DNA from 2 places in the Lacrimispora sphenoides JCM 1415 genome. Region 2 is predicted to be linked to the other one. Evidence: a T-box and tRNA genes for the amino acid it is inferred to sense, from the RefSeq annotation. Region 2 holds a T-box; the other holds one or more tRNA genes.

Region 1 (16,375 bases), 1.9 Mb from region 2:
TCATGTGTATGGAAAATAAAATGCCCCTTGCGGTATTTAGCTTAAATGAAAAAGATGGCATTGCCAATGCAATGCAGGGAAAAATAAACGGTACCATAGTTACCGCATAAACCAGGAGGACGATATGCAGGAGAGTTTACAGGTTTACGAAGACAAGATGAACAAGACATTAAAAGCGCTGGAGAATGACTATATGACAATCCGCGCAGGACGTGCCAACCCGCATGTGCTGGATAAAATAAGAGTGGATTATTATGGTACACCGACTCCTATCCAGCAGGTCGGCAACATTTCTATTCCGGAAGCCCGTATGATTGTGATCCAGCCATGGGAGAAGAGCCTGTTAAAGGCAATTGAAAAGGCAATTCTCACTTCTGAATTGGGAATCAACCCCACCAATGACGGCAATGTAATCCGCCTTGTATTTCCGGAGCTTACTGAGGAACGCAGAAAAGATCTGGTTAAGGATGTTAAGAAAAAAGGAGAGGCTTCCAAGGTCGCTATCCGTAACATCCGCCGTGATGCCAATGACTTATTTAAAAAGCAGTTAAAGGCAGAGGAAATTTCTGAAGATGAACAGGCAGAGGCTGAAGACAAGATTCAGAAGCTGACAGACAAGATGATCGCCCAGGTAGACAAAATGATTGAAGAAAAGTCAAAGGATCTTCTTACAGTATAAAAATCTTGAACAAGGGCAGGCATTTTGCCTGTCCTGTTTTATATATCAGGAATTGGAATTCCCTGATTTATAAAACAGCGCTCCGTTAGGATGCGCACTCTGCGCTAAGGAAGTATGGTTACTAAAGCAACCGCGCTCCGGCGCAAGAGTCTGCTTTGCAGACTCTTTATTCTGTTTTAAAAGGAGCGGCATTATATGGACAAAACGAATGAGAATATGGTGATTCCGGAGCATGTCGCTATTATATTGGATGGCAATGGCAGATGGGCAAAAAAGCGTGGGCTTCCAAGAAGCGTGGGCCACAAGGAAGGATGCGTGACCGTAGAAAGAACAGTAGAGGATGCAGCAAGGCTTGGAATTAAGTATTTAACGGTTTATGGTTTTTCAACGGAAAACTGGAAACGTACTTCAGATGAAGTTGGAGCCTTAATGCAGCTGTTCCGCTATTATATGGTCAGGCTTTTGAAGATCGCCAAAGCCAATAATGTGCGTGTAAAGATGATCGGTGATAGGGATCGGTTTGACAAGGATATTATAGAGGGAATCGGTAAACTGGTGGAAGAGACGAAAGATAATACAGGTCTTACCTTTATCATTGCTGTTAATTACGGCGGCCGTGATGAGATTGTTCGCGCTGCCAGGAAACTCATGAAGGATTCGGCAGAAGGAAAGCTTTTGCCGGAGGATATGACGGAAGAAGTTTTTTCTTCTTATCTGGATACAGAAGGACTTCCGGACCCGGATCTTCTTATACGCACCAGCGGGGAGCTTCGGCTTTCCAATTATCTGCTGTGGCAGCTGGCCTATACGGAACTCTATGTTACGGATTGCCTTTGGCCTGATTTTAATATGGAAGAAATGAAAAAGGCAATTGCAGCGTACAATAGTAGGGAACGAAGATTCGGGGGAGTGAAGTGATTCGGAGGGAGGAAACACCATGTTTACAACCAGACTGATAAGCGGAGTCATTCTCGTTATCATAGCTCTTTTTACAGTTGGAAGTGGGGGAGTATTGCTTTTTGCCACAACCCTTTCCATATCTATGATTGGTTTGTTTGAGTTGTATCGCGTGATGAAGATACAGAAAAACCCATTGGGATTTATGGGCTATTTAACGGCCCTGTCCTATTATGGGCTGCTGTGGTTTCATGGAGAGCAGTTTATGATGCTCATGTTCATTGCATTTTTGATGATTCTTATGAGTATTTATGTATTTGCCTTTCCTAGGTATCAGATGGAAGAGGTGACGGTGGCCTTTTTTGGAGTTTTTTATGTTACAGTCATGTTGTCTTATCTTTATCAGGTCCGTGCCATGGCAGACGGGAAATATCTGGTGTGGCTGGTATTTTTAAGCTCATGGGGGTGTGATACCTGTGCTTATTGCGTGGGTATGCTCATAGGAAAGCACAGGCTGGCTCCTGTACTCAGTCCTAAAAAGTCTATAGAAGGGGCAATCGGCGGAGTGGCCGGCGCAGCTCTTCTGGGTATTCTTTATGCAACTCTTTTTGGAGGATCCATGACAGAGATCCGCAATCCCCAGGCAGCCTGTGGACTGGCTTGTGCCATTGGAGCGGTAATCTCCCAGGTTGGGGATCTGGCTGCATCTGCAATCAAACGCAATCATCAGGTAAAGGATTATGGAAAATTGATTCCGGGCCATGGGGGAATTCTGGACCGTTTTGACAGCATGCTCTTTACGGCACCTGCCATTTATTTTGCGGTAACATTTTTACGTTAAAAGATTATTTGGCTTAAAAATTGGTAAATTGGAAAAGAAAAGGAGTAAGCAGCATAAGATGAGGAAAATAGCAATCCTGGGTTCAACGGGATCCGTCGGGAAACAAACTCTGGAGGTGGCTGAAAATCAAAAAGATATAGAAGTGACCGCCTTGGCGGCAGGCAGTAACATCCGCCTGTTAGAGGAGCAAATCAGAAAATTTCATCCAAAGATCGCATGTGTATGGAGAGAAGATAAGGCCAGGGAGCTGGCGGCATCGGTAAAGGATTTGCCGGTCCGCATTGTTTCCGGAATGGAAGGCCTTATGGAAGCAGCCACAGAAAGCTCTGCAGAAATTGTGGTCACTGCCATCGTTGGTATGATTGGAATCCGTCCTACCATCGCGGCTATTGAGGTGGGAAAGGACATTGCTCTTGCCAACAAGGAAACCCTTGTAACTGCCGGGCACATCATTATGCCTTTAGCAAAGGAACGGGGAGTAAAGATTCTCCCTGTGGACAGCGAGCACAGCGCCATTTATCAGTGCTTAAACGGAGAAGATAAAAAAGCCATACATAAGATCCTTTTGACAGCGTCAGGCGGTCCTTTCCGGGGGAAAACCAGAAAAGAGATGGAGTCAGTCCAGGTGGAGGATGCGTTAAATCATCCCAACTGGTCTATGGGCAGGAAAATTACCATTGATTCCTCCACTATGGTCAATAAAGGCCTTGAAGTGATGGAAGCAAAATGGCTTTTTGGAGTGGAAATGGACCAGGTAGAAGTGGTAATCCAGCCTAAGAGCGTGATTCATTCCATGGTGGAGTTTGAGGATGGAGCAGTCATGGCCCAGCTTGGAACGCCGGATATGAAGCTTCCGATCCAGTATGCACTTTTCTATCCGGAGCGGAGATTTCTTCCCGGAGATCGTCTGGATTTCTGGACCATAAATCAAATAACTTTTGAAAAACCGGATATGGTAAATTTTCCAGGTTTAAAATTGGCATATATTGCCGGGAAAGAAGGCGGAACACTTCCAACAGTTTTCAATGCTGCCAATGAACGGGCAGTTGCCAAATTTTTAAACAGAGAAATTTCATATCCAACCATAACTGATATGATAGAGGGAGCTATGAACGGGCATACTGTAAAAGAGAATCCAACAGTAGAGGAAATTCTTGAAGCAGAGGCTGCAGCTTATGAATATATAGAAAGCAGGTGGTAAATTGTCCAGCGTTATCGTAGCGATTCTGGTTTTTGGGCTGATCGTATTAATTCATGAATTAGGGCATTTTTTATTCGCGAAAATGAACGGAATCGCGGTGGTTGAGTTTTCAATCGGCATGGGACCAAGATTGGTCCGTTTTAAGAAAGGTGAGACTATTTATTCCATAAAGGCGCTGCCCTTGGGCGGTTCCTGTATGATGCTGGGAGAAGATGAGGAAAATCCCGATGAGCGGGCATTCCAGAATAAATCAATTCCGGCCCGGATGTCAGTAATTGCAGCCGGTCCTATCTTTAATTTTATTTTAGCTTTTTTCCTGGCTGTACTTCTGGTAGGGATGAACGGATATGATACGACCTATATTAAGGAAGTAACCGAAAATTCGCCTGCTTATGAGGCAGGGATCCAGCCTGGGGATAAGCTGCTCCGGATCAATGGGGAAAGTGTATCCATGTATCGGGATTATATTCTTTATAAGCTTTTAAAGCCAGAAGAGAAGATGAATCTTGTAGAATATTCCAGAGTGGATCCAACGACCGGAACTGAAAGCATTCATTCTGTTTCTGTTAATCCGCAGTATTCAAAGGAAAGCGGGAAATATCTGATTGGTATTATCATTGCTCCTGAGAATAAAAAGGCTGCCTCTATTGGCGAGCTGGTAAAATACGGTTACATGGAAATGGAATACGATGTGAAGCTGACAGTAAAAAGCCTTGGCATGCTCTTTACCGGTAAGGCAAGTGTCAATGATTTAAGCGGTCCGGTGGGCATTGTAGTCATGATTGATGATTCTGTTAAGGCTGGACTTACGGTCAGTGTTGTAGCGGCACTTATGAATGTAATCAGCATGTGTATTCTGCTGAGTGCAAACTTAGGCGTTATGAATCTTCTTCCGATCCCTGCCCTTGATGGAGGGAGGCTTTTGTTTCTGATTATTGAAGCCATCAGAGGCAAGCGTATGGATCCGGAGAAGGAGGGCCTGGTTAATTTGATCAGTATGGCTGCCCTTATGGCCCTCATGATTTTTGTGGTGTTTAACGATATCAGCAGGTTTACGTGAGAAAACCATAATTACTCAGGCGGGCCAAAGGAATATGCATGCATGTTCCTTTGATGTCTGCCGCAATAACCGGATGGAACTCGCACAGCGGGTTGCTTCCGGTTTTGAGGTATATGCAGAATGGAGGAACGTATGAGCAGAGAGAAAACAAGAGTAATCCGCATCGGAGACAGGGTAATCGGCGGAGGAAATCCGGTCCTGATCCAGTCTATGTGCAATACGAAAACACAGGATGTGGCTGAAACAGTAAGCCAGATTAAAGCCCTGACAGAGGCTGGCTGCGATATCATCCGGGTTGCGGTGCCGGACATGGAAGCGGCTGCTGCCTTAAAGCAGATAAAGAAGCAGATCTCCATTCCACTGGTAGCGGATATTCATTTTGATTACCGGCTTGCCATCGCTTCCATAGAATCCGGAGCGGATAAGATCCGGATTAACCCAGGGAATATCGGATCGGCCGACCGGGTCCGGGCGGCTGTGGAAAAGGCCAGGGAATATGATATTCCCATCCGGGTAGGTGTAAACAGCGGTTCCCTTGAAAAGAATCTGATAGAGAAATACGGCGGGGTGACTGCAGAAGGTATTGTGGAAAGCGCACTTCAAAAAGTACGGATGATTGAGGAACTGGGATATGAAAAACTTGTCATCAGCATTAAATCTTCCAATGTGCTCATGTGCGTCAAAGCTCATGAACTGATTGCCAGGCAGTCGGATTATCCACTTCATGTGGGAATAACCGAAGCGGGCACTTATGTCTCCGGGACAATCAAATCCTCGGTAGGTCTGGGAATCATTCTTCATGAAGGTATCGGAGATACCATCCGTGTATCTTTAACAGGAGACCCGGTGGAGGAAGTGAAGACCGCAAAGCTGATTTTAAAGACACTTGGTTTAAGAAAGGGCGGTGTAGAAGTAGTATCCTGCCCGACCTGCGGAAGGACCAGGATCGATCTGATCTCTTTGGCAAACCAGGTGGAAAAACTGGTTTCAGAATTCGACCATCTGGATATTAAGGTAGCTGTTATGGGCTGCGTGGTAAATGGACCTGGAGAAGCCAGGGAAGCGGATCTTGGAATTGCGGGAGGAATCGGAGAAGGCCTCTTGATGAAAAAAGGAGAGATTATCCGTAAGGTACCGGAAGATGAACTGCTTCAGGCCCTAAAGGAAGAGCTTATGAAGATGCAATAGGTGATAGAATGTCAAAAAGATTTTTGGAGGTTTTTCCAAGTTTACATATTACAGAGGAATTACGGGAGCTTTTAAATCTGGTGGAAGTGGAGAAGGTCACTTTAGGCAGGGATAGAAGCTCTATTCGTATTTACCTTATGAGCCCGAGGCTCATACATAAACAAAATATTTACGGGCTGGAAAAGGGAATCAAGGACCAGCTGTTTCCCTCGAAGCGGATTACCATAAAGATTATCGAACGCTTCCGTTTATCGGGCCAGTATACGCCACAGAAGCTGTTAAAGGCCTATAAGGACAGCCTTTTAATGGAACTTAAAAATTACAGCATTATTGAATACAACATGTTCCGAAAGGCGGAATTCCAGTTTCCTGAACCGGATCTTCTTAAGATGACGGTGGAGGATACCATAGTTACCCATGAAAAGGCCGGAGACTTAAAACGAGTGCTGGAAAAGATTTTCCATGAACGGTGCAGCATGCCGGTAGAAGTCCAGTACGAATATGTGGAACCCAAGGAAAATGAGCTGGCAAAGCAAAAAGAGCTTCAGATGCAGCGGGAGGTGGCGGAAATTGTAAGCCGTACCTCCTTTGCGATACAGAATGATGAAGACCGGATAGAGTATGGTACCGGGGCCGGCGGGGGAGCTGGCGGTCCCTCCATGGCAGATGGCATTTCTTTGGATGCCATGACTGCAGAATATACGGCTTTCGCTCCGGCAGACCAGGCTTCCCAGGCTCCTGCACCTGCGCTGCGTATGGGAGGGAAGAAGGAAGCTGCTAAGACCGGAGATTCAGATTCCGGGAAAAAGGAGTGGAAGGATTATAAAAAGGGCGGCGGCTCCTACGGACGCCGTTCGGACAACCCGGATGTATTATACGGCCGTGACTTTGACGGGGAAATTATAGAGATTGAAAAGATTGATGGTGAGATCGGGGAAGTTGCCATCAGAGGCAAGATTTTAACTGTGGACAGCAGAGAGCTGAGAAGCCAGAAGACCATTATGATCTTCGATGTGACGGATTTTACAGATACGATCACGGTGAAAATGTTTGCCAGGGAAGAGCAGATTGACGATTTAAAAGCTGCAGTGGTGCAAGGAAGCTTTATACGCATCAAGGGCGTTACCACCATTGATAAATTTGACGGTGAGCTGACGCTCGGATCAGTGGTTGGAATTAAGAAATCCGAGGATTTTACCGGTAAGCGGGTGGATAACAGCCTTGAAAAGCGGGTGGAGCTCCATTGTCATACAAAAATGAGCGATATGGATGGCGTATCAGAGGTCAAGGATATCGTAAAACGGGCAAAGAGATGGGGAATGCCTGCGATTGCCATAACCGATCACGGCTGTGTTCAGGCCTTCCCGGATGCAAATCATGCTCTGGATAAAGGAGATCCCTTTAAACTGATCTATGGCGTGGAAGGGTATCTGGTAGATGATTTAAAGCAGCTTGTGGAAAATTCCAGAAACCAGGGCCTGTCGGACTCCTATGTAGTATTTGATATCGAGACAACAGGGTTCAGTTCTTCCAGGAACCGGATCATCGAAATCGGAGCGGTAAAGGTAATTAATGGGATCATTACGGATAAATTCAGCACCTTTGTGAATCCGGACGTACCCATTCCTTTTGAGATCGAGCAGCTTACAGGCATCAATGACAATATGGTTCTTCCTTACCCCAAAATCGATGAAATACTGCCGCAGTTTCTGGAGTTTTGCGGGGATTCCGTCCTTGTAGCTCATAATGCATCCTTTGATGTGGGCTTTATCGCCTATAATGCATCCAGGCTTAACCTGGCTTTTGATCCAACAGTCATTGACACGGTGGCGCTTGCAAGGCTTCTCCTTCCGAAACTTAACCGTTATAAGCTGGATACAGTTGCAAAGGCGCTTAATATTTCTCTGGAGAACCATCACAGAGCGGTAGACGATGCAGGTTGTACAGCTGAAATATTCGTGGCATTTGTGAAAATGATCCGGGAACGGGGCGTGGAAACTCTTGACGAGCTTAATGGTCTAAGCGCCATGACGGCGGATATGATTAAAAAGCTTCCTACCTACCATGTGATCATATTGGCTGCCAACGATGTGGGGAGGGTAAATCTTTACCGTTTGATTTCTTATTCCCACATTAATTACTATGCAAGAAGACCCAGGATTCCCAAAAGCGTTCTTAATAATTACCGGGAAGGACTGATAATAGGCTCCGCCTGTGAGGCAGGAGAATTGTATCAGGCCCTCCTTCGGGGAGTTTCCGACGCAGAGGTTGCAAAGCTGGTTCACTTTTATGACTATTTGGAAATACAGCCTTTGGGAAACAATGCATTTATGCTTCGGGATGAGAAAAGTTCAATAAAGTCGGAGCAGGATTTAATCGACATCAACAAAAGGATCGTAAGCCTGGGTGAGCAGTTTGGAAAACCAGTTTGCGCCACTTGTGATGTTCACTTTCTGGATCCGGAGGATGAGGTTTACCGTAGGATCATTATGACAGGCCAGGGCTTTAAGGATTCCGACGATCAGGCACCTTTGTACTTGCGTACCACTGAGGAAATGCTGAAGGAATTTAAATATCTGGGGCCAAATAAGGCGGAAGAGGTAGTCATTAAAAATACAAGAAAGATTGCCGATATGTGCGAGAAGATTTCTCCGGTTCGCCCGGATAAGTGTGCTCCCGTCATTGAGAATTCCGATGAAGATTTACGAAAGATCTGTTATGACAGGGCTTATGCCATCTATGGAGAAACCCTTCCGACAATTGTTACGGAGCGTCTGGAGAGAGAGCTTCATTCCATCATTTCCAATGGGTTTGCTGTTATGTATATTATCGCTCAGAAACTGGTTTGGAAATCCAATGAGGATGGGTATCTGGTAGGTTCCCGAGGCTCTGTCGGTTCATCCTTTGTAGCTTATCTGTCAGGAATTACGGAGGTAAACTCCTTAAGCCCACATTATTATTGTGCGTCCTGCCATTATTATGATTTTGATTCAGAAGAAGTAAAACAGTTCTCCGGTATGGCGGGATGTGATATGCCGGATAAGGTATGCCCGGTGTGCGGACGTCCGCTGGCAAAAGACGGATTTGATATTCCATTTGAAACCTTCCTGGGCTTTAAGGGAGACAAGGAGCCGGATATTGACTTAAACTTCTCCGGTGAGTATCAAAGTAAGGCTCATGACTATACAGAGGTCATTTTCGGCAAGGGCCAGACGTTCCGGGCAGGGACCATTGGTACCCTGGCAGATAAGACTGCCTTTGGATATGTAAAAAATTATTATGAAGAGCATGGGGTGAGAAAGCGCAATTGCGAGATCAGCCGGATCGTGCAAGGCTGTGTTGGAGTCAGGAGAACCACCGGACAGCATCCGGGCGGAATTATCGTACTTCCTCATGGAGAGGAGATCTATTCCTTTACTCCGGTTCAGCGGCCTGCCAATGATATGACCACCATGACGGTAACCACCCATTTTGATTACCATTCCATTGACCACAACTTACTGAAGCTTGATATTCTGGGACACGATGATCCTACCATGATCCGTATGCTTCAGGATTTAATTGGGTTTGATCCGGTAAAGGATATTCCCCTGGACAGCAAGGAGGTCATGTCGCTGTTTCAGGACACCTCTGCCTTAAAAATCACGCCGGAGGATATCGGAGGATGTAAGCTTGGAGCCCTCGGGGTTCCGGAGTTTGGTACGGACTTTGCCATGCAGATGTTGATTGACACGCAGCCCAAGTATTTCTCTGACCTGGTACGTATTGCCGGTCTTGCCCATGGTACGGATGTGTGGCTGGGCAATGCCCAGGCCCTGATTCAAGAGGGAAAAGCTACCATTCAGACAGCAATCTGTACCCGCGACGATATCATGGTTTATTTAATATCAATGGGAATCGAAGAGGGACTGTCCTTTTCCATTATGGAGAGCGTCCGAAAGGGAAAAGGGTTAAAGAAGGAGTGGGAGGAGGAGATGACCGCCCACGGAGTTCCGGACTGGTATATCTGGTCCTGTAAAAAGATCAAGTACATGTTCCCTAAGGCCCATGCGGCCGCCTATGTTATGATGGCCTGGCGTATTGCCTATTGTAAGGTGTTTTATCCTCTGGCTTATTATGCCTCCTTCTTTAGTATCCGTGCCAACGGCTTCAGCTATGAGCTGATGTGCCAGGGACGGGATAAGCTGGAGTATTATCTGGCCGACTATAGGAAGCGGATCGACACTCTTTCCAAAAAAGAGCAGGACACCCTAAGGGATATGAGAATCGTACAGGAGATGTATGCCAGAGGATATGACTTTATGCCCATCGATATTTACCGGGCAAAGGCAAGGCATTTCCAGATCATTGACGGCAAACTGATGCCGTCCTTAAGCAGTATCGACGGATTGGGTGAAAAAGCAGCTGATGCCGTCGTGGATTCGGTAAAGGATGGAGCTTTCCTGTCAAGGGAAGATTTCAGAAACAGGACAAAGGTCAGTAAGACCGTCTGTGATCTGATGGGAGACTTAGGACTTCTTTTTGAACTCCCGGAATCCAATCAGCTGTCCTTGTTTGATCTGGGTTAACAGGGGGAATAAGATTCCCCCTTAGGCCCGGGGCTTTTCCGTATAAGTAGTAACAGAAATTTATTGAAATTTTTCCAGAATTTTAAAATAATAAAAAAATTTTGAAAATAAGGTTGACATCCGCTGGGATATGTATTATACTACCTAACGTAATCGAGGCGTGGCTCAGTTTGGTAGAGCGCTGCGTTCGGGACGCAGAGGTCGCAAGTTCGAATCTTGTCGCCTCGATTCTGTATCAATAATATGCTGTAAATGGCCTATTGGTCAAGCGGTCAAGACGCCGCCCTCTCACGGCGGAAACCCGAGTTCGATTCTCGGATAGGTCATACTAAAAACCTTCAGGAGCAGCCTGGGGGTTTTTGCGTTAAGTGGGACAGTTTTAAAATAGGAGCGCTGTTATTTTTTGATTGATGTATAAAACGATTAGGAATACATAGGTTTGTCATAGATAAAGAATATAGGAGGAGCCTGTTATGAAGAAGATTGCAGTAGTATATCAATCAAAATATGGAGCGACCAGAAAATATGCGGAATGGATCGCCGAGGAATTATCCTGTGATCTGTTTGAAGGTAAAGATATAAAGGCGAGTGATCTGGAACCGTATAATACCATCATTTTAGGCGGCGGCCTTTATGCCGGGGGCGTCAACGGGATTAAGATATTAACAAAGAACTTCTCTAAGTTCTCCAACAAGAATCTGGTAATTTTCACTTGCGGACTGGCTGATCCTTCCGATACAGTCAATACGGATCATATTAAAAAGAGCCTGTATAAGGATCTTACCGAAGAAATGAAGGATAAGATCAAAGTATTCCATTTACGCGGGGCCATGGATTATTCCAAACTCAGTCCCATACATCGGTCAATGATGGCTCTTGTCTGCAAGATGACCGCAAAAAAGGACCAGAATTCTTTGACAAACGAAGACAAAGAGATGCTGGCAAGCTACGGAAAAAAGGTTGATTTTATAAATAAAGAAACGATATTGCCACTTATAAATTATATACGGAGTTTATAAGCATTACGGGGTTAAAATGGATAATATTTCGCTGGATGAGATAAAAGACAAATTGGACTTTTTTTATAAAATGTATGATATCGTACGTTTGGTTGATCCGCTCCACAAAAGGGTGCTGGATTACCGCCAGTCATCTTTAACCGGGACACCGGATGTATGTTATCATTATTGGGAAAACAACAGGATTTGTGATAACTGTATTTCCATTAGAGCTTATCAGGAAAATAAAAGCTTTGTAAAAATGGAAAAAAGCAGGGAAGAGGTTCTTCTTGTAACAGCTATTCCCATTGATAACGCCGATCGTCCGGCGGTACTTGAGCTGTTAAAAAATGCTACCGACACAATGCTCGTGGGGAACGGTGATTATAACCAAGGAGAAATATTTTCCCGCTTTATAAAGGAGCTTAATGATGCGGCAGTGAGAGACCCCCTTACAACCCTTTATAACAGGCGTTTTGTGGATGAGCGCCTTCCGGTTGATATTATAAATGCTTTGTTAAGGCATAAGCCATTGTCCGTATGCTTTATTGATCTTGATAATTTTAAAGCAATTAACGACCTTTATGGGCATAAGGCGGGGGATTCAACGATCAAAGAAGCAGGCGAAGTCATTGCCCGGAATATTTCTCATGATGATGTTTGGGCTGCGAGATATGGAGGAGATGAGTTCCTTCTTTGCCTGAGCGGCGTTGAAGAAGACCAGGCACGTGCAATTGCTGAATGCATACAAAGGGAAATTGAACAGATGCCGTTAAGCCAGGCTGTAAAAGGGGGGCCACTTTCCATCTCTTTTGGGATAGAGACCATGAAGGACTTTCCTGTGACTGCGGAGGAGCTTATACGCAGGGCGGATGAAAAGATGTATAAAGCAAAAAAGGAAAAAAGCTCGGATATATGATAAAATAAGATTAATAAATGAGAAAAACCATCCTGTATAAGGATGGTTTTTCTTTTTCTGTTTTTACTCTTTATCTGTGCTTTCAGCAATATCCTTGCTGATGTTTGCAACAATTACTTCGCTTGCCGGTTCATTTATATTTGTACCATCAGGAATTCCAGTAATATTTACATTTCTGGTTACCTTGGCATCATATGTATTTGCCTTCATGATCTCTGTAATATCCAAACCGGTTGTTTCTTTTACAGACTCAATCGTCTTAGCTAAGACAGCTGGTACATAGCTCCCCATGGAAGTTACACCTGTATCACCATTTCCGCTGTCAATAATAGTAACCTTATCAATTGCAGCTAATGGTTCTGCAATTGCCTTTGCCATCTCTGGCAATGCCTGCACAATCATTTCCATCATCGCGGCCTGCCCGTATTTCTTCATTGCGTCCGCTTTTTTTTCCATTGCTTCCGCCTCTGCAAGTCCCTTTGCCTGAATAGCAGCAGCTTCTGCTTCACCTTTGGCTTTAATACCTTCGGCTTCCTGGAGCATAGCAAATTTTTCTGCTTCCGCCTGGGCTTTTCTTGCTTCTGCCTCTTTTTCCTGCTCGTATTTCTTTGCTTCCGCTTCACGCTGCCTTCTTGCCAAGTCAGCGGAAGCTTTCTGTTCTACCGCATAGCGTTCTGCATCGGCTTTTTTATTAATTTCGGCTTCCAAAGTCTGCTGCATAACGGCAACTTCTTTGTTCTTTAATTCTGCTTCCCGCTCTGTTTTTGCAATCTGGGCATTTACCGTAGCAGTCTGAACTGTTTTTTGCTGTTCCTGGTTCTGAATTTCATAGGCTGCATCCGCTTCCGCACGTTTTGAGTCAGATTCTTTCTTTAATTCAGCCTTCCTGATCTCAAGTTCATTATTCTTCTGGGCGATTTCTGTTTGAGCGAGTACTCTTGCATCATTAGAGGCTTTATCCGCTTCTGCCTGGGCAATAGCAATGTCTCTTTCCGCCTGAGCTTTTGCAATAGAAGCGTCTTTCTTGATTCTTGCCGTATTGTCGGCACCAAGATCCTTAATAAGGCCATTCTCATCGGATATATTCTGGATATTGCATGATACAATTTCAATCCCAAGTTTTTTCATATCTTTTGATGCTTTTGCCATTACCTGATCGGAGAAGGAATCTCTGTCAGTATTGATCTCTTTTAAAGTAAGAGTACCGATAATCTCACGCATATTACCCTGAAGAGAATCCTGTAAGTCCTGGGTAATCTGATCCTGGTTTTTATTTAAGAAGTTTTTAGCAGCTAATTTGATTCCTTCTTCCGTTGGCTCAATTCTTACTTTCGCAACAGCGTCCACATTCACGTTGATGAAATCATTGGTTGGCACAGATTGTTCAGTCTTGATATCCACCGTCATCTGACCAAGGTAAAGCTTATCTAATCGTTCAAGAAATGGGATTTTAATTCCGGCGCGTCCAATTAAAATCTTTGGCTCTTTTTTCAATCCTGAAATAATGAATGCCCTGTCTGGCGGTGCCTTTACATATCCGCTTGCTAAGATACCGAGCAGGACAATTACAGCTGCAGCAGTAAGAACGAATGGTAAAATGATCTCTAACATAATTTCTCCTTTCAATCATAAAAAGTTTCAATTGCATCGTGTAAGTAATTCTTTATATGAAGAAAAAACCTCGTAAAGTTTTTATAAAGCTCCCGGGGGGACTCGCCCCCCCCCCGACTCACGCATTACGAAAACTGTTTTTCTACATTGTGATTGGTAGAAAAATGGGAAAAACCTCGAATTTACAATGTTTTTTCGATTTTTAATTTGCTGTATTTGTTGCTTTTTCAAGCGATTTTGCCGTATGTAGTGGGAAAGTAGTGGGATGAAAAACTGCTTTCCCGCTGCTTTATACAACTTGTTCTTCGGACTTTGGAGCAGGGCAAAGAACATTTTCCATAATATTAGCCGCTTCCTGATTTTTGCTTTTGAAGTAGTAGGAATAGATATTTAGGGTTGTAGTTGGATCGGCGTGACCAAGAACCCCGGCGACTGACTTAAGTTCAGCAGCAATATCCATTACAAAAAGGGGGACCACATGGAGTTCCTGAGGAATGAGTCTTAGTGTCCTTAATATAAATTTCTCCATCTACACTGGCCGTGGATTTATCGATATTAACGGTACAGGTTTTAAAGTCCAGGTCTTCCCAAGTAAGGGAAATTGTTTCGTCACGCCGGTTGCCTGTAAAAAGGGAAAGAACAAAGAATAATTGCCATTTAAGTGGAAGTTTCCATGTTTGACTATATTCACGGACTGTTTATATAGTACCGTCTTTTCTTTTACATTTATGTTCTTTGCGCTTTATGTCTATTTCATTCTCTAATGCCCATAGAAACCATTTTGTCTGTTCATTGGTAAAATAGTCAACCTTATATTCTTTGGCGGCTTTCTGACGGCCTCTGCGCTTCCCAGAGTATATAAGAGGATTAATACTAAGCATTCCTTCGAAAACAGCGTAGGAGACATAGTACTGATAACAGACTTGTCTTTTGTGATTGTACCATTAGAGAGACCACCGGGTTTGTTATCCAGGCGGATGCCGTCCTGACGGAGGATTTTAGAATATTCCTTCATGGTGTGGCCGTAGAATCTGGCAGCAAATTTCTGAACCTCTTTTTCGATTCTATCCTCATTCCATGTTTCTTTTGGTGTAAAGGTGCGGCTGATTTCAAATTTCGAATTCCTCCGGATCTTTTGAAATTTCATTATAATAATCCATCGGTTTATTTCCATGCCATTCTTCGCTTAAAAAAATTTTTTCAAGCATATTGTACACAGCATCTTTTGCACTTGGTTCGAGTGCCATAAATTCCCGGATAATAATACGATCTCTTTCTGTTAATCCCTTTGCCTTTGTGTATTCATCAAGGGAAAAGGTGCCTGGTTCAATAAATTTTGGGGCCAAGCCTTCTAATATCCAATTTTCATTAACATTAAATTCTCTGCACATTAGTTTTATGAGAGATAATTTTTGATCTGGCCTAGCAAGTCGGTTTAATTCTATGTTTCCAATAACATCTCTAGTTACCCCTAAACGATCGGCAAAAGCTTCTTGAGACATTTTTAAATCCTTTTTTCTTAATTCTTTAATTCTATCATGCATTTCCATTTGGTGTATCACTCCCTTTCTTGAAAAACCCTGATTTGAGTATACATTTGCAAAATGAGTTTGTCAACACAAAAAAGGTAAGTAAATCGCATTAAAATGTTGACAAACACATTTATAAGTGAAAATATCAGTTTACCAACACAAACATTGAATGAAAATCAAAAAATAAAGGAGGGTTAGCAAGGCTGATACAATTTATAGCATTAAAGTATTACCGGAAGTTGATAAAATTGCGGCGCTGCTCATGAACACTGATGATAAGCAACGCGATCTAATGCAGCTTGTTATCCAGAGTGTGAACTTGGGAATTGCATTAGGTAAGGGAGATGTGGAAAGCATTGATCCCAAGTAATAAAGGAGGGAACGTAAAATGAGTGAACAAACTGTGCCGAGAATGCGCACGATCCATATTGGAGTACCGGGACCTAGATGCATCGAAGTACAATTTTTATATCATCATGGAGAGAGTGCAGGTAAGTGATGAGGTTATCTAAATCACTTTCAACATGATGAATATCATAGGGTTTGGCGAGTATTTCACCATCAGAATTAAGAATAGCAACGGTATTTTTTGATTTGGATACATCAATACCAACAGCAATCATGGTATTCCTCCTTGGTAAATTATTATGATTGGGTCCAACATCTCAAATATCTATTCATGTTCGTTAGTGACCCGGGAGCTTTACCTGCGGGCGTGGAGTCCCAATTAAAATTACGTTAGCCAATCAACCTCATCATAACAAAAAATAAGAATAGGGTAAATTCCCTACTCTTATATAGTACGAATTAGTATTTAACCTTAAAGGGGCGAAAACCTATGGTTTCCACCCCTGGGGTACACAATACAATCATGATCAGGA
Region 2 (16,375 bases):
GGATCTTAACATACTGTACGAAGATGAAGAGATACTGGTGGTAGAAAAACCAGTGGGAATAGAATCCCAGACTGCAAGGTCCTTTGAACCGGATATGGTCAGTGAGGTGAAGAAACATATCAACACGTTATCCCCAAAGCAAGGGGAGCCTTATGTGGGAGTTATCCACAGGCTGGATAAGCCGGTTGGAGGCGTCATGGTGTATGCAAAGACCAAAGGAGCTGCAGAGTCCTTAAGCAGTCAGGTTTCTAAGCATCAAATGGAGAAAATTTATTATGCTGTGGTTTGTGGAAAACCTGTGGAAAACTTTGGAGCTTACGTGGATTATTTGTGGAAGGACGGAAAAACCAATTGTTCTAAAATTGTGGATAAGGGGATAAAAGGTGCAAAACTCGCAGAGCTCCATTATCAGGTTGTGGAAAACAAGAACATCGGGAGCGAAGAGTGCTGTCTCACAAAGGTCACATTAAAAACCGGCCGCCATCATCAGATCCGGGTACAGATGGCGGGCCACGGCACACCCCTGTGGGGCGACCGGAAGTATAATCCCAAGGTTCAAAAGAATACTGCCGCCGGTAACGTGGCATTATTTGCTTACAGCTTATCATTTTTCCATCCAGTCACAAAGAAAAGGCTGAGCTTTTCAGTGAAACCAAAGGGAGAAGTCTTTGAGATGTTTTCATTATCGGGAATTGCATAAAGAAGGAATTTTTTACTAATCAGATTTCGCATATTTTCTTACCAGACGGCTCATAATAATGATTGTACAAAAGAAGTACAAATCAGAAACAGGTGAGTCCATGGTGAAACCGAGCAGGAAACTGAAGAAAACATTATTAATATTGGGAGTTACAGGGGCAGTGTATCTGTGTTTTCGATATCTGCTGCCCCTTGTGATTCCCTTTTTGATTGCTTATGTATTTGCCCTTTCCCTACGGCCCTCTGCCCTTTGGGTTGAGAAAAAGACCCGCTTCATTGTAAAGGGGAAGGTGATTTCCATTCCCCTGGCGGTTATTGGCGGAGTAGAGATCATACTTCTTATGATCGCTTTTGGGATCCTTCTTTACGTGGGTGGAAGAAAGCTGCTTTTGGAAGCCAAGCTTTTGCTTCAAAGTCTTCCTGCAATCCTGGAAGGCGTGGATCACTGGCTCATGGATAACTGTTCCTTTGCAGAGCGTTTTTTAAAGCTGCCTGACGGATATGCGGTAGAAATAGTAAGGGATATCATAACAGGAGGGCAGACTGCCATTAAAAGCAGGATCATGCCTTTTCTCATGGTGAACTCCATGACCATTATGAAATGGATCGTTCAGGCAACCGTTATTATCATCATACTGCTTATTGCCACGGTCCTGTCCCTTCAGGAAATGGATGAGATCCGGGAAAGACGGGACAATTCCATATTCCGCTTTGAATATGCCATGCTGGGAAGACGGCTTACAACGGTGGGAAGTGCCTGGTTAAAGACCCAGGGAGCTATCATGCTGTTTACCATGGTGGTTTGTTCGTCAGGACTGTTTTTGCTGGGAAATCCCTACTTTATATTATTCGGGATCGGGATCGGGCTATTGGATGCGCTTCCAATTTTCGGGACAGGGACGGTGCTCATTCCCTGGGCCCTGTTTTCCATGATCAATAAAAACTGGAAGTACGGAATCGGACTGATCATCATTTATGTGATCTGCTATTTCCTAAGAGAGATCATGGAAGCAAAAATCATGGGAGGACAAGTTGGCCTTACGCCTTTGGAAACCCTTGCTTCCATGTACGTGGGACTTCAGCTCTTCGGGCTTTTGGGATTTATTCTTGGCCCTATCGGTTTATTGATTGTGGAAGATATTGTGGAGGTGTATGAGTGCTGGTGCTGTCATGATGGAAAGGAAAGATTGGATCCGGAGGAATGAATAAAATACTTTGGCAGACAAGTCCGGACCCACTTGACAAACATTTGCAAATAACGTAAAATCAACCATACAATCTTTTATTATAATGTAGTAATAAGACGTTGAAGAGGACCAGTAGGTGATGATGTATCCCAGAGAGAAGGCCGTTTGCTGGAAAGCCTTTATACCTCTCATAACCCAACCTACCTCGGAGTCCCGCAGCAAACTGCGGCGCAGTTCCTGCGTTAACGGATAAAAAAGTGAGTCATGGCATTGTTCATGGCTAAATTGGGTGGCACCGCCGAGCTGTTCGGTCCCTTTTTAGGGAACGGATGGCTCTTTTTATTTTTATGAGGATAGGAAAGGAGAATTGTTATGGCAAAGGAAAAGAAATTAGTAGAGGCGATTACATCCATGGAGGTGGATTTTGCGCAGTGGTATACGGATGTTGTAAAGAAAGCAGAATTAATCGACTATTCCAGCGTAAAAGGCTGTATGGCTATTAAGCCGGCGGGTTACGCCATTTGGGAAAACATCCAAAGTGAGCTTGACAGAAGGTTTAAGGAAGTAGGGGTTGAAAATGTCTACATGCCTATGTTTATTCCGGAGAGTCTTCTTCAAAAGGAAAAAGATCATGTAGAGGGCTTCGCTCCTGAGGTCGCCTGGGTAACCCATGGAGGCTTAGAACCATTACAGGAAAGGCTTTGTGTCAGACCTACTTCTGAAACCCTGTTCTGTGATTTTTATTCCAGAGAGATCCAGTCCTATCGGGACTTACCAAAGCTTTATAACCAGTGGTGTTCCGTGGTACGCTGGGAAAAGACTACCAGACCGTTTTTACGTTCCAGAGAATTCTTATGGCAGGAAGGTCACACCGCTCATGCAACAGCGGAGGAGGCTGAGGAGAGGACAGAGCAGATGCTTCATCTATATGCAGATTTCTGTGAAGAAGTTCTTGCAATGCCTGTGATCAGGGGCCAGAAGACCGACAAGGAGAAATTTGCAGGTGCAGAAGCAACCTATACCATTGAGGCTTTGATGCATGACGGCAAAGCCCTTCAGTCGGGAACCAGCCATAACTTTGGAAGCGGCTTTGCAAAGGCCTTCGATATCCAGTATTCTGATAAGGAAAATAAACTCCAGTATGTTCATCAGACCTCATGGGGCATGACTACCAGGATGATAGGTGCCATCATCATGGTTCATGGCGATGACAGCGGTCTTGTGCTTCCGCCCAGAATTGCTCCGGTCCAGGTGATCATCGTTCCGGTTCAGCAGCAGAAGGAAGGCGTTCTTGATAAGGCATATGAGTTAAAAGAAGTTCTTTCTAATTATAAAGTAAAAGTTGACGATTCCGATAAGAGCCCGGGCTGGAAATTCAGCGAATCAGAGATGCGTGGTATTCCGATTCGTGTAGAAATCGGTCCAAGAGATATTTCAGAGAACCAGGCGGTCTTGGTACGCCGTGATACCCATGAGAAGATTACCGTATCCTTAGATGAGATAAATAATAAGGTAGGAGAGCTTCTGGAGACAATCCAAAAGGATATGCTGGAACGCGCCAGAATTCACCGGGATGTTCATACCTATGAGGCAACGGATATGGAAACCTTTGTTAAAACTGTGGAGGAAAAACCGGGCTTTGTAAAGGCTATGTGGTGCGGCTCCCAGGAATGCGAGGATAAGATCAAGGAGATTACAGGAGCAACATCCCGCTGTATGCCATTTAAGCAGGAAACGCTTGCCGATACCTGTGTATGCTGCGGAAAGCCTGCAGGTAAGATGGTTTACTGGGGCAGAGCGTATTAAAAACGGCAGGGTAGGAAAATCAGGAGGTAAAAAAAGTGATAAAGATTCAGGTTCCGGAGGCGGCGAGGAAGATCATCGAACAACTGAATACCAGCGGCTTTGAAGCCTATGTGGTGGGAGGCTGCGTGAGAGACAGCCTGTTAGGCCGGTCGCCGGAAGACTGGGACATCACAACCTCAGCAAAGCCGGAACAGGTAAAGGAAATTTTTAATAGAACGGTTGATACGGGAATCCAGCACGGTACTGTTACGGTACTTATTGACCATGAAGGTTATGAAGTGACCACATACCGCATAGACGGAGAGTATGAGGATGGACGCCACCCAAAATCCGTGGAATTTACGGGAAACCTGCTGGAGGATTTGAAACGCCGGGATTTTACCATCAATGCCATGGCATACAGCGACCGTGAGGGGTTAGTGGATGCATTTGACGGAGTAAAGGATTTGGAGGGCCGGGTCATCCGCTGCGTGGGAAACCCTCTTGACAGGTTTAACGAAGATGCCTTAAGGATCCTTAGGGCCATCCGTTTTTCTGCCCAGCTGGGTTTTGACATGGAAGCTAAGACAAGGGCGGCAATTTCTGTTATAGCCCCCAACATGGCTAAGGTCAGCAAGGAACGGATCCAGGTGGAGCTTACAAAGCTCCTCCTTTCCGATCATCCAGGAAGGCTTATGGATGTATATGAAAACGGGATCGGCCCTTATATCTCAGAGCATTTTGAAGATGCGGGAAAGAAGCTTTTTGAAGCAGAGAGGCTTACCGAACTGCCACCTGAAAAGCACATGCGCTGGACCGGTTTTTTAAGGCTTGAGGAACCTGAGGATGCGGTAAGGATCCTTAAGGAACTGAAGCTTGATAATGATACCATCTATCAGACAAAGACCCTGGTCAGTCTGTGGAAAACGGAGATCCCGGCTCATAAGCCGGCTATCCGGCAGGTTATGAGCACCCTTTCCCCGGAGCTTTTTAAGGACCTGCTGTACTTTCAGAAGGTATTCTGCCATACATCCTATGAAACAAGGTTAAAAATAGTGGAGCAGTATTCAGAGGAAATCTTAAAGGATGGGGAGTGTATCCGCCTGAAGGACATGGCCGTTACCGGCAGGGAATTGATCAATGCAGGCATGAAGCCGGGGCCTGGGATGGGAATGGTGCTTAACCGTTTGTTCCAGCTGGTACTTGAAAAGCCGGAATGCAATAACAGGGAATATTTGATGAAATCAGCAGAACAATTTATTAAGGAACAAGGCTAAGGCACGTATAACTTTCTACCGTATTTTGCATATTTTTTTCCACCTCTTCATACCCTAGAAGTAGCTGATAAGCTAAGAGTTGGAGGGGTGGTTGTGAACGAGAAATACACAGAGGTGCTTTCGCAGTATGAGCTTGAAATTCTGGATGTGAAACGCGGCCGGGGCGCCTGGCTGTGTGAGTCGAATCAGGGGCTTAAACTGCTTCGGGAATATAAAGGAACCTTAAAGCGCCTGGAATTTGAAGATCAGGTATTTTCACAGATGAAAGAATCCTGCCGCTTGAAAGTGGACCGTTACGTCAGGAATAAAGATGGTGAACTCCTCTCCAGTGCCGAGGATGGATCCCGGTGGATTGTAAAAGACTGGTATGCGGATCGGGAATGCAATTTGAAGGATAGCAAAGAGGTATTATGTGCCATCGAACAAATTGCTTCTTTACATAAAGTGCTGCGGCGGATTGATTTTAAAGAGGAATGGAATTTAGGGTCCATTTTGGTACAGCAGCCGGCTGAGGAAATGGAACGCCATAACAGGGAGCTGGTACGCGCCCGCACGTTCATCCGGAATAAACGAAAAAAGTCTGAGTTTGAATTATGTGTCATGGGTAATTATGATATATTTTTCGAACAGGCCATGGAAGCCTGTAAGGGGATGGCAGGCTTTTATGAAACCCGGAGGGACAGTGAGGAGTATTTGTGTCATGGGGACTTAAACCAGCACCACGTCCTGATGTGCTTTCATGATGTGGCTATCGTGGAATTCAATCGCATGCATAAGGGCATGCAGATGGAGGACTTATATCATTTCATGCGGAAAGCCATGGAAAAGCATGACTGGAATTTGAAGCTTGGTATGGCCATGCTGGAAACTTATACTAAGGTTCTCCCTCTTTCGGATGCAGACAGGATATGCTTATACTATTTATTTTTATATCCTGAAAAATACTGGAAGCAGATTAACTTTTATTATAATGCCAATAAAGCCTGGATTCCCGCACGGAATATTGAAAAGCTAAAGGATTTAGAGATTCAGCAGCCCCTGCGGAATCTTTTCCTGTCAAGAATTCAAAATTGAATGAAACTTCCCTTGATTCAGCTTGGATACAAAATAATGGAAATACACTTTTCTTTTACCATGTTATGATTTATAATATCCATAACAGTGAAGGAGGGAAAGGAGTATTTTGCTTATGAACGATTACAGGAGTATATATAAGGAATGGCTTTTAAATCCATATTTTGACGAGGCGACAAAGGAAGAACTCCGGGGGATCGGTGACGATGAAAATGAGATTAAAGAGCGGTTCTATCAGGATTTGGAATTTGGCACCGCCGGCTTAAGAGGTATTATCGGCGCTGGAATCAACCGGATGAATATCTATGTAGTAAGAAAAGCGACCCAGGGTCTTGCTAATTATATAATAAGCCAGGGCGGCGCCGAAAAGGGTGTGGCCATTGCATATGACTCCAGGCACATGTCTCCGGAGTTTGCAGAGGAAGCTGCACTTACGCTGGCAGCCAATGGGATCAAAGCCTATAAATTCGAATCATTGCGTCCAACACCGGAGCTTTCTTTTGCTGTAAGGGAGTTAGGCTGTATTGCTGGTATCAACATTACGGCCAGCCACAACCCACCGGAATATAATGGATACAAGGTATACTGGGAGGATGGCGCCCAGTTTACTCCTCCTCATGACAAAGGGGTGACTGCAGAAGTCCTGAATATCACGGATATATCAACGGTTAAGACGACGACTGTGGAAGCTGCAAAGGAATCAGGTAAATATGAAATCATCGGAGCTGATCTGGATGATAAATATATTGCTCACGTAAAGGCTCAGGTAGTAAACCAGGATGCCATTGACCAGATGCAGAATGATATTAAAATTGTCTATTCTCCTCTTCATGGTACAGGCAATCTTCCAGCAAGAAGAGCGTTAAAGGAAATCGGCTTTACCCATGTGTATGTAGTTCCTGAACAGGAGCTGCCAGATGGTGACTTCCCCACGGTCAGCTACCCCAATCCGGAGGCAGAGGAAGCCTTTTTACTGGGCCTTGCCCTTGCAAAGGAAAAGGATGCGGATCTGGTTCTGGCAACCGATCCGGATGCTGACCGTCTTGGGGTGTATGTAAAGGATGAGAAATCCGGCGGGTACATCCCCTTGACCGGCAACATGTCCGGTTCTCTTCTGTGTGAGTATGTACTTAGCCAGAAGAAGGAAAGAGGAGCGATCCCAGCAGATGGACAGGTAGTCAAATCCATTGTTACCACCAATCTGGTGGATGCGGTAGCGAAGGCTTACAGCTGTGAGCTTATTGAGGTTTTAACCGGTTTTAAATACATCGGCCAGCAGATTTTAAAGGAAGAAGCTACCGGATACGGAACCTACATGTTTGGCCTGGAGGAAAGTTATGGTTGTCTGATCGGAACCTATGCCCGTGATAAAGATGCCATTTCCGCTACGGTCGCTTTGTGTGAGGCTGCAGCCTATTATAAGACAAAGGGCATGACCCTGTGGGATGCCATGATTGCCATGTATGAAAAATACGGCTATTATAAAGATGCGGTGAAGGCCATCGGCTTAAAAGGCATTGAGGGTCAGGAAAAGATCCGGGCGATCATGGAGACCATGCGCAGGGAAACGCCAACAGAAGTTGGCGGATATCACGTTCTTTCTGCCAGGGATTATAAGCTTGATACCGTTAAGGATATGAATACCGGAGAAACCAGACCAACCGGACTACCCCAGTCGGATGTACTTTATTACGATCTGACAGAGGATGCATGGCTATGTGTAAGGCCTTCGGGAACGGAACCCAAGATTAAATTTTACTATGGCGTTAAGGGTGATTCTATGGCGGATGCGGATGAGCGGTCTGCAAAGCTTGGAGAGGCTGTTATGGCTATGGTAGATAAGATGATGTAGGATTTTGACAGAATAAAGACGGAGCCTGGCTAAAAGCCAGACTCCGTCTTTATTCTTATGTTTTTTTTATTATGACTTTTTATATTTTTTGGAATATTCTTTTAATTCCCTTAAGGCCTCACCGAACAGCCGGGATGAAGCGGTAGGGTTCCGGCGAAGGATTCCCTTTCGATAAGAGGTCAGTCGTCCGGTCAATTTCTCTTTGGTTTCCGTTAGTGACTGAAGGCGTTCCATTAAGGCGGATTCTTTTAATGCACTGGCAGTTTCGGCCTTTAAAGAGGAAATCTTTCCCATGGTTTCTCCCTTTAAACTGGCAGCCTTCATAATAGTCTCGGTTTTTATGTCGGATACCTTTTGGGCGGTTTCCGCCTTTAACAAGGCCATCTGCACCTGCACCTCATCCAGCTCGGACTTTAGCTTTGTCATGGTTTCCAGGATGCGGCCAAGGTCTAAGGCTTCCTTGGTGGAGCGTATGGCATCAGTGACAAAAAGGAGGTCAACCATAATCACAAGGATGATGCACGCTGTCCCGTTTAAGCGAAGGACCAGCCATTCTAAGGGACGGTGAATAACTTCCGTCAGCAAAAGAGTAAGAAATCCCCAGGCGATGGAGTTGGTAAGACAGACATAACCGTTTAAATTAAAGGGATTGCTGCTGTAATCCCAATATTTCATCTTAAACAGGCGCTCCATGACATATCCGGTCATGTATTCCAGAGCGGAAGCACCCAGCATACCAAAGAGAAACACCAGGAATAAGTTGCCCTGGACAGGAATGGACAGCCACAGCATGATAATAGCCCCGCTTCCGTAGAGAGGAAGAAGGGGAAGTCTGAGAAAACCGCGGTTTACAAAATGAAGGCTTCTTACGGAAACATAAGTGGATTCGATGATCCAGCCAATAAAGCAATAGATGAAGAAAAACAGCAGCCATTGATACCAAGTATATAAATACATAAACTTAACCCTTCCATGGAAAATTCTTTTGGGTTTATCATAAACGTTTTTGACTTTTTTTGCAACCTTTGCTTGCCTTAATTGCTTCTGTCATGTAGAATTATGATGTTTCGTATTTAGAATAGTGAAAAGCCGGCGAAAAGCCAAAGTAAACCGTAATAATAAAGGAGTTTTTCAATGAGCATATTAAACGTAGAACATCTGACCCATGGATTCGGGGACCGTGCCATCTTTCAGGATGTATCCTTCCGTCTTTTAAAGGGAGAGCATATCGGCCTGATCGGAGCCAACGGGGAAGGTAAATCCACATTTATGAATATAATAACCGGAACATTACAGCCGGATGAAGGTAAGGTTGAGTGGGCGAAACGGGTCCGCGTGGGTTATCTGGACCAGCATACGGTGCTGGATAAGGGGATGACCATCCGGGATGTATTAAAAGGCGCTTTTGCGTTCCTGTTTCAGATGGAAGAACAGATGAATGAGATCTGTGACAAAATGGGAGAGGCAGATGAGGAAACCATGGCCTCCATGATGGAGGAACTTGGAACCATTCAGGACCTTCTCATGGCCCATGACTTTTATATTATTGATTCAAAGGTGGAGGAAGTGGCCAGGGCCTTGGGATTAAGCGACATGGGCCTGGATAAGGACGTGACGGAATTAAGCGGAGGCCAGAGGACTAAAATCCTTTTAGGAAAGCTTTTACTTGAGAAGCCGGATATCCTTCTCCTTGATGAGCCTACGAATTATCTGGACGTACAGCATATTGAATGGCTGAAGCGGTATCTCCAGGAGTATGAAAATGCATTTATCCTCATATCCCATGATATCCCATTCTTAAACAGCGTGGTAAACATCATCTATCATATGGAGAACCAAAGCCTGGATCGTTATGTGGGCGACTATGAAAAGTTTCAGGAAGTATATGCGGTGAAGCGGGCGCAATTAGAGGCGGCTTATAAGCGGCAGCAGCAGGAGATTGCGGAGCTGGAGGATTTTGTAGCCCGTAATAAGGCCCGGGTGTCCACCAGGAACATGGCCATGTCCAGACAAAAAAAGCTGGATAAGATGGATGTCATTGAGCTTTCAAGAGTTAAGCCAAAGCCGGAGTTTCATTTTATGGAAGCCCGCACAGCCGGAAAATATATCATTGAGACTACGGATATGGTCATAGGTTATGAGGAGCCTTTGTCAAGCCCCTTAAATCTTTCCATGGAGCGCGGGGAAAAGGTGGTGCTGGTAGGTGCAAACGGTATTGGAAAGACCACCCTGTTAAAGAGCATCCTGGGGCTTATACCGTCCTTAGGTGGAAGTGTGGAGCTTGGAGATTACCTTTCCATTGGATACTTTGAACAGGAGATGACTCCTGGCAATACCACCACCTGCATCGAAGAGATCTGGAAAGAGTTTCCTTCCTATACCCAGTACCAGGTCCGGTCGGCTCTTGCCAAATGCGGTCTGACTACTAAGCACATTGAGAGTCAGGTGCGGGTGCTGAGCGGCGGAGAGCAGGCAAAGGTAAGGTTATGCAAGCTCATTAACCGGGAAACCAATGTACTTCTTTTGGATGAGCCTACCAACCATCTGGATGTGGAGGCAAAGGAAGAACTTAAGAGAGCTTTAAAGGAGTATAAGGGAAGTATTCTCCTGATATGCCATGAACCGGAATTCTACGATGGAATTGCCACCAGAATACTGGACTGCAGGGAATGGGCGCTTAAATTATCTTAATATTATCTTAATTAAGAAAAAGTTGGGCTAGATGGCACATATTATTATTTGGATTGAATGATAAGAATGACAGTAAGAGAGGATACTGGATGGTGTCCTCTTTTGACTTTTTAGCAAGTTTATCAGTTCTTGAAAGTGATAAAATCTAAAATTTCAGAATTTTGACAGATATAGATGCGCTTGGGCCTCGCAGAGTGCTTCTTGGCTCAGATGAGTTAAAAAGAACCTAACCAAAAAGAATCTAACCAAAAAAAATCTACCAAAAAGAATCTAACCAAAAAGAATCTAACCAAAAAAACTAACCAAAATAAATCTAACCAGAATAAATCGAAATGTTGGAACATAATTGGAATAAAAAAAACGCTTCCAGTAAGAAGCGGGTAATGAATTCTTTAGGGGGGCCGGACGGCTCTCGCCGTCCGGTATGAGTATGAAAAAGCTTTGTGATTTCAAGTAAGTTACTTGAAACAAAAGGCCCGTTATCCTTTCAGATAACGTAATACTATTATACGTAGAAAATGTGACTAAAATGTGTACCATATATTAAAAAAAAATAAACATAATAAAAATTAAAAAAAACCTTTAAAATCCTAGGGTTATTGTATATAATAAGATAGAAACTGTGACTTCATTTACGAATTAGGCATAATTTTGAAGATAAAAGTAACCCTGGGAACAGGATTCAGCGAACAGGAGGAATCATAATGATGATGTCCAATGATATTGGAATTGATTTAGGTACAGCAAGCATACTGGTCTATATCAAGGGAAAGGGAGTTGTATTAAAAGAACCTTCCGTTGTAGCCATTGACCGTGATACTAATAAAATCAAAGCAATTGGAGAGGAAGCCAGACTGATGATCGGAAGAACGCCAGGCAACATTGTGGCAGTAAGGCCTCTTCGTCAAGGCGTTATTTCTGATTATACCGTAACAGAAAAGATGCTTAAATATTTTATCAACAAGGCGGTTGGTAAAAGAACGCTGAGAAAACCAAGAATCAGTGTGTGCATTCCAAGCGGAGCCACTGAGGTGGAGAAAAAAGCGGTAGAGGATGCCACCTATCAGGCAGGAGCCAGAGAGGTAGCAATCATAGAGGAGCCGGTTGCAGCAGCGATTGGTGCTGGAATCGACATTGCAAAGGCCTGCGGCAATATGATCGTTGATATAGGAGGGGGAACCTCTGATATTGCAGTTATTTCTCTTGGAGGTACGGTAGTTAGCACCTCCATAAAGGTAGCAGGAGATGATTTTGATGAAGCCCTTGTCCGTTACATGCGTAAGAAACATAACCTTTTGATCGGTGAGAGAACGGCTGAGGAAATCAAAATCAACATCGGTGCAGCATACAGAAGGCCGGAGGTCTTAACCATGGAGGTTCGCGGGCGTAACCTTGTTACCGGTCTGCCAAAGACCATTGTGGTAACTTCGGACGAGACTCTGGATGCCTTAAAAGAACCGGCCATGCAGATCGTAGACGCGGTACACAACGTGTTGGAGCGTACTCCACCGGAACTGGCAGCCGATATTTTTGACAGGGGAATCGTGCTTACCGGAGGCGGCTCTCTCTTAAGCGGTCTGGATGCCTTAATTGAGGAGAAGACCGGAATCACAACGATGATAGCAGAGGACCCGCTCACTGCTGTAGCCATTGGAACAGGAAAATTTATTGAATTCATGCATGGCGGAGATAATAAAACAGAATTTTAACCAGAAGACAGGCTGATAGAAATATCGGTCCTGCCTATGGTTGACAGGACTGCTTTAGAACGACCCTGGCGGCATCGCAAGATTCCGGCGGGGCTGGTTTTGCGGCAGTCCGCTTGTATTTGTGCGTACAACGAGCCGGGTGGAGATGTTTATTCTTCATTCGGCGTCTGACGCGATAACGATAAGAAACCTGTAAAGCGCGTTTCTTATCGTTTACGGGAGGAGCCATGGCAACAGTCTGCGGATTTGTAGAGAAAATTAAATACAGGAACGAGGACAACGGCTACACTGTACTGAGTCTTGTGGATGCTGGAGAAGAGTATACCCTTGTGGGAAGTTTCCATTACATAAGCGAGGGCGAAATGATTGAAGCCGTAGGATCCATGACCGAGCATCCGGTTTATGGGGAACAGATGACCGTAGAGAGCTATGAGATCAAGGCCCCGGAGGATACTGCGGCTATGGAACGGTACCTGGGATCAGGAGCCATCAAGGGTATCGGGGCAGCTCTGGCCTCCAGGATCGTCCGCCGCTTTAAAGCTGATACATTCCGTGTCATGGAAGAGGAGCCGGAACGGCTTTCTGAAGTAAAAGGAGTCAGCGAAAAGATGGCGATGTCTATTTCTCAGCAGGTAGAGGAGAAAAAGGAGATGCGCCAGGCCATGATGTTCCTTCAGGAGTATGGAATTACCATGAATCTGGCGGTAAAGATCTATCAGGAGTATGGACCCAGGCTTTACAGCGTGTTAAAGGAGAACCCTTACCAGCTGGCGGATGACATTCCTGGCGTAGGATTTAAAATGGCGGATGAAATTGCCAGAAAAGCAGGGATTTTCACAGATTCGGATTTCCGTATCAAATGCGGCGTGCTGTACATCCTTTTACAGGCTACGGCAAACGGTCATACCTATCTGCCAGAGGAAGAGCTTTTGTCCCAGGCCTCGGAGCTTCTTAAAATAGAGCCTTCTTTTATAGAAAAGCATCTGATGGATATGCAGCTGGATAAACGGCTTGTCATCCGGGAGCTGGAAGGAAAACGGATTGTTTACGCTTCCCTGTATTATTACATGGAACTGAATGTGGCAAAGATGCTTCATGACTTAAATATCAGGGGGCGGATGCCGGAAGAGGAGATCCAGACCCAGCTTCTTAAGCTTCAAAAGGAAGAGCAGATTGAGCTGGACGAAAAACAGGTTCAGGCAGTGGTGGAAGCAGTAAACAGCGGACTTCTTATCATCACCGGTGGTCCGGGTACCGGTAAGACGACCACCATCAACACGATCATACGGTTCTTTGAAAGCCAGGAGATGGAAATTCTCCTGGCGGCTCCTACCGGCAGGGCAGCAAAGAGGATGACGGAAGCCACCGGATATGAGGCGAGGACCATCCATCGGCTCCTGGAGCTGACTGGGGTCCCGGGAGATGACCGGTCTCTGGGGATGCATTTTGAAAGAAATGAGGAAAATCCTCTGGATGCCGACGCAGTGATCATTGATGAGACCTCCATGGTGGATATCCATTTGATGCAGTCTCTGCTAAAAGCAATTAATCCGGGGACAAGGCTAATCCTTGTAGGGGATGTGAATCAGCTTCCCAGCGTTGGCCCTGGTAACGTACTTCGGGATATGATTGATTCCGGAAGCTTTAACGTAGTTATGCTCACTAAGATTTTCCGTCAGGCAACCCAAAGCGATATTGTGGTCAATGCCCATAAGATCAACAGGGGAGAGCAGGTCCCTCTGGGAAAAAAGAGCAATGATTTTCTCTTCATAAAGAGAGAGGACCCCAATTCGATCATCAATGCCATGATCACCTTGGTTCAGGACAAACTGCCCGGTTATGTTCATGCTAAGACCTATGATATTCAGATCATGACGCCAATGAGAAAAGGCGCCATCGGTGTGGAACGGTTAAATACCATTTTACAGGAATATTTAAATCCCCCTGGAGAAGGAAAAGCTGAAAAGGAAACGACCGGAGTCACTTACCGGGTAGGCGATAAGGTCATGCAGATCAAGAATAATTATAACATTGAGTGGGAGGTCCGTAACAAGTATGGGATTCCTATGGACAAGGGCACCGGTGTTTACAATGGGGATATGGGAATTGTCCGGGAAATCAATGCCTTTGCAGAGCTGGTAACCGTGGAATTCGACGAAAGGCGCATGGTGGAATACAGCTTTAAACAGCTGGAAGAACTGGAGCTTGCCTATGCCATTACCATTCACAAGTCTCAGGGAAGCGAATACCCGGCAGTGGTCATTCCCGTTTTTTCCGGTCCAAGGATGTTAATGACCAGGAACTTAATTTACACAGCGGTGACTCGTGCAAAATCTTGTGTCTGCCTGGTGGGAATGCCGGAAATCTTCGGAGATATGGTGAATAATGAAATGGAGCAGAGGAGATATTCGGGATTAAAGGACCGGATCTGCGAAATCAGTAAGTTAAATTAAATGAGAGAAAGATGCTATGTGTGTTTTTCTCTTTATCGCAGTGGCTGCCGGGGGAATATGTATGCATGTTTGTTCGGCCTGCCACTTGCGTAAATTCTTTGGTCAGACAGGCTTTGTGCGAGGCGTCTATCTTATGATCTTTTATTTTTTTAAATTTCTGTTTTAAAATTCTGTATTTCTGTTTTTAATTTCTGTATTTCTGTTCTTAATTTTAGTTTCCAATTACTGTTTTTAATTACTGTTTTCAATTACTGTTTCCAATTGATGTTTTCAATTTCTATTTTAATTACTGTTTTCAATTTTTATTTATTTTCTAGCTTAATTTTACTTTTTAATTCTTTTCTTTAATTCAATCTTTAATTCTATTCTTTTTAAGGAGAATCTTATAATATGTACCCTTCATATTTTGTTGATCTGCTATTTCCCAGACGATGCCCAGTCTGTGACGAAATCGTTATGCCAAAAGGCGGGCTGATTTGCCCGGAATGTGTGAAAAAACTATCATTTGTCAAGAATCCAGTCTGTAAAAGATGTGGGAAGGAGGTCATAAGTACTGATATAGAGTACTGCTTTGACTGTGTCAGGCATAAGCGTACCTTTGAGTATGGCAGGGCCCTTTTGAATTATGATGAAACTGCCGGAAGCTCAATGGCGAAAATAAAATATAAGAATAAGCGGGAATACCTGGATTTTTATGAGGAAGCCATCTATGCTCGGTATGGGAAACTGATCCGCCGCATGGAGGCAGACGTCCTTGTTCCTGTTCCCGTCCATCCTTCCAGGAAAAAGGAGAGGGGGTTTAATCAAGCGGAGATTTTGGCTCGTAGGATTGGAGAACATCTTGGACTCGCTGTTTGTCCCTCAATGCTGGTAAGAAATAAAAAAACCATGCCCCAAAAGGGGCTTGATCCTGCGGGGAGGCTTAAGAATCTGGAGGAGGCATTTTCAGCAGGAAATATGATAGAAGGGGTGGAGGGGGTCATTTTAGTGGATGATATTTATACCACGGGGAGCACCATAGAAGCCTGTACACGAGCTCTGAAAAAGGCTGGAATAAAAAGGGTTTATTTTCTTGCAATTTGTATTGGACGAGGACAGTAGTTTGATGTATGATACATTTGTTAAGTCCAATCATACCCAGGAGGAAATAATATGGTGATCAGAACCGCAGAAGAAAAGGATATGCCGGAGCTTTTAAAGATTTATAATTATGAAGTGGAACATGGACTGGCTACATTTGATTTGAATCCTAAAACAATGGAGGAGCGGCTGGTCTGGTTTCGGGAACATAACGTGGGGAATCATCCATTGATCGTGGCAGAAGAAGATGGTAAAGCATTGGGGTATGCCAGCCTTTCCTCTTACCGTCCAAAAGAAGCTTATGCAGCCACAGTAGAACTGTCCGTATATATTGATAGGGATTACCGTCGCAGAGGCATAGCCGGGGAATTAGCTTATGCAATTATTGAGATGGCTAAGGAACGGGATGATATTCATACGGTTATTTCTGTAATAACCGGAGGGAACGAAGCGAGCATCCGGCTTCATGAGAGATTGGGATTTATTCATTGCGGGACTATAAGGGAAGTGGGAGTAAAGTTTGGGAAGATGTTGGATATTGAGAATTATCAGATGCTGGTTTAGAAAT

What was found. The T-box of region 2 lies ahead of proS (proline--tRNA ligase). A T-box ahead of a tRNA ligase gene usually reads a tRNA of that ligase, here a tRNA-Pro.
Region 1: it encodes a tRNA-Pro, which carries the amino acid that the T-box ahead of proS (proline--tRNA ligase) is inferred to sense. The anticodon was not compared.

The regions. Positions count from the first base shown of each region.
Region 1 is NZ_LT630003.1:1,452,629-1,469,003, forward strand. It holds gene pyrH (UMP kinase) at 1-110, shown strand, start outside; gene frr (ribosome recycling factor) at 125-679, shown strand; gene BMX69_RS06420 (isoprenyl transferase) at 875-1,597, shown strand; gene BMX69_RS06425 (phosphatidate cytidylyltransferase) at 1,617-2,417, shown strand; gene BMX69_RS06430 (1-deoxy-D-xylulose-5-phosphate reductoisomerase) at 2,476-3,618, shown strand; gene rseP (RIP metalloprotease RseP) at 3,620-4,678, shown strand; gene ispG (flavodoxin-dependent (E)-4-hydroxy-3-methylbut-2-enyl-diphosphate synthase) at 4,811-5,866, shown strand; gene BMX69_RS06445 (PolC-type DNA polymerase III) at 5,875-10,434, shown strand; tRNA gene BMX69_RS06450 (tRNA-Pro) at 10,589-10,662, shown strand; tRNA gene BMX69_RS06455 (tRNA-Glu) at 10,689-10,760, shown strand; gene BMX69_RS06460 (flavodoxin domain-containing protein) at 10,908-11,453, shown strand; gene BMX69_RS06465 (GGDEF domain-containing protein) at 11,470-12,351, shown strand; gene BMX69_RS06470 (flotillin family protein) at 12,415-13,962, opposite strand; gene BMX69_RS24385 (hypothetical protein) at 14,252-14,491, opposite strand; gene BMX69_RS06480 (hypothetical protein) at 14,723-15,109, opposite strand; gene BMX69_RS06485 (helix-turn-helix transcriptional regulator) at 15,072-15,512, opposite strand; gene BMX69_RS06490 (IS110 family transposase) at 15,938-16,117, opposite strand.
Region 2 is NZ_LT630003.1:4,830,661-4,847,035, forward strand. It holds gene BMX69_RS21815 (RluA family pseudouridine synthase) at 1-700, shown strand, start outside; gene BMX69_RS21820 (AI-2E family transporter) at 801-1,904, shown strand; T-box leader at 1,997-2,205, shown strand; gene proS (proline--tRNA ligase) at 2,259-3,692, shown strand; gene BMX69_RS21830 (CCA tRNA nucleotidyltransferase) at 3,731-4,948, shown strand; gene BMX69_RS21835 (protein kinase family protein) at 5,042-6,022, shown strand; gene BMX69_RS21840 (phospho-sugar mutase) at 6,138-7,874, shown strand; gene BMX69_RS21845 (putative ABC transporter permease) at 7,944-8,831, opposite strand; gene BMX69_RS21850 (ABC-F family ATP-binding cassette domain-containing protein) at 9,009-10,565, shown strand; gene mreB (rod shape-determining protein) at 11,264-12,274, shown strand; gene recD2 (SF1B family DNA helicase RecD2) at 12,502-14,727, shown strand; gene BMX69_RS21865 (ComF family protein) at 15,118-15,828, shown strand; gene BMX69_RS21870 (GNAT family N-acetyltransferase) at 15,880-16,371, shown strand.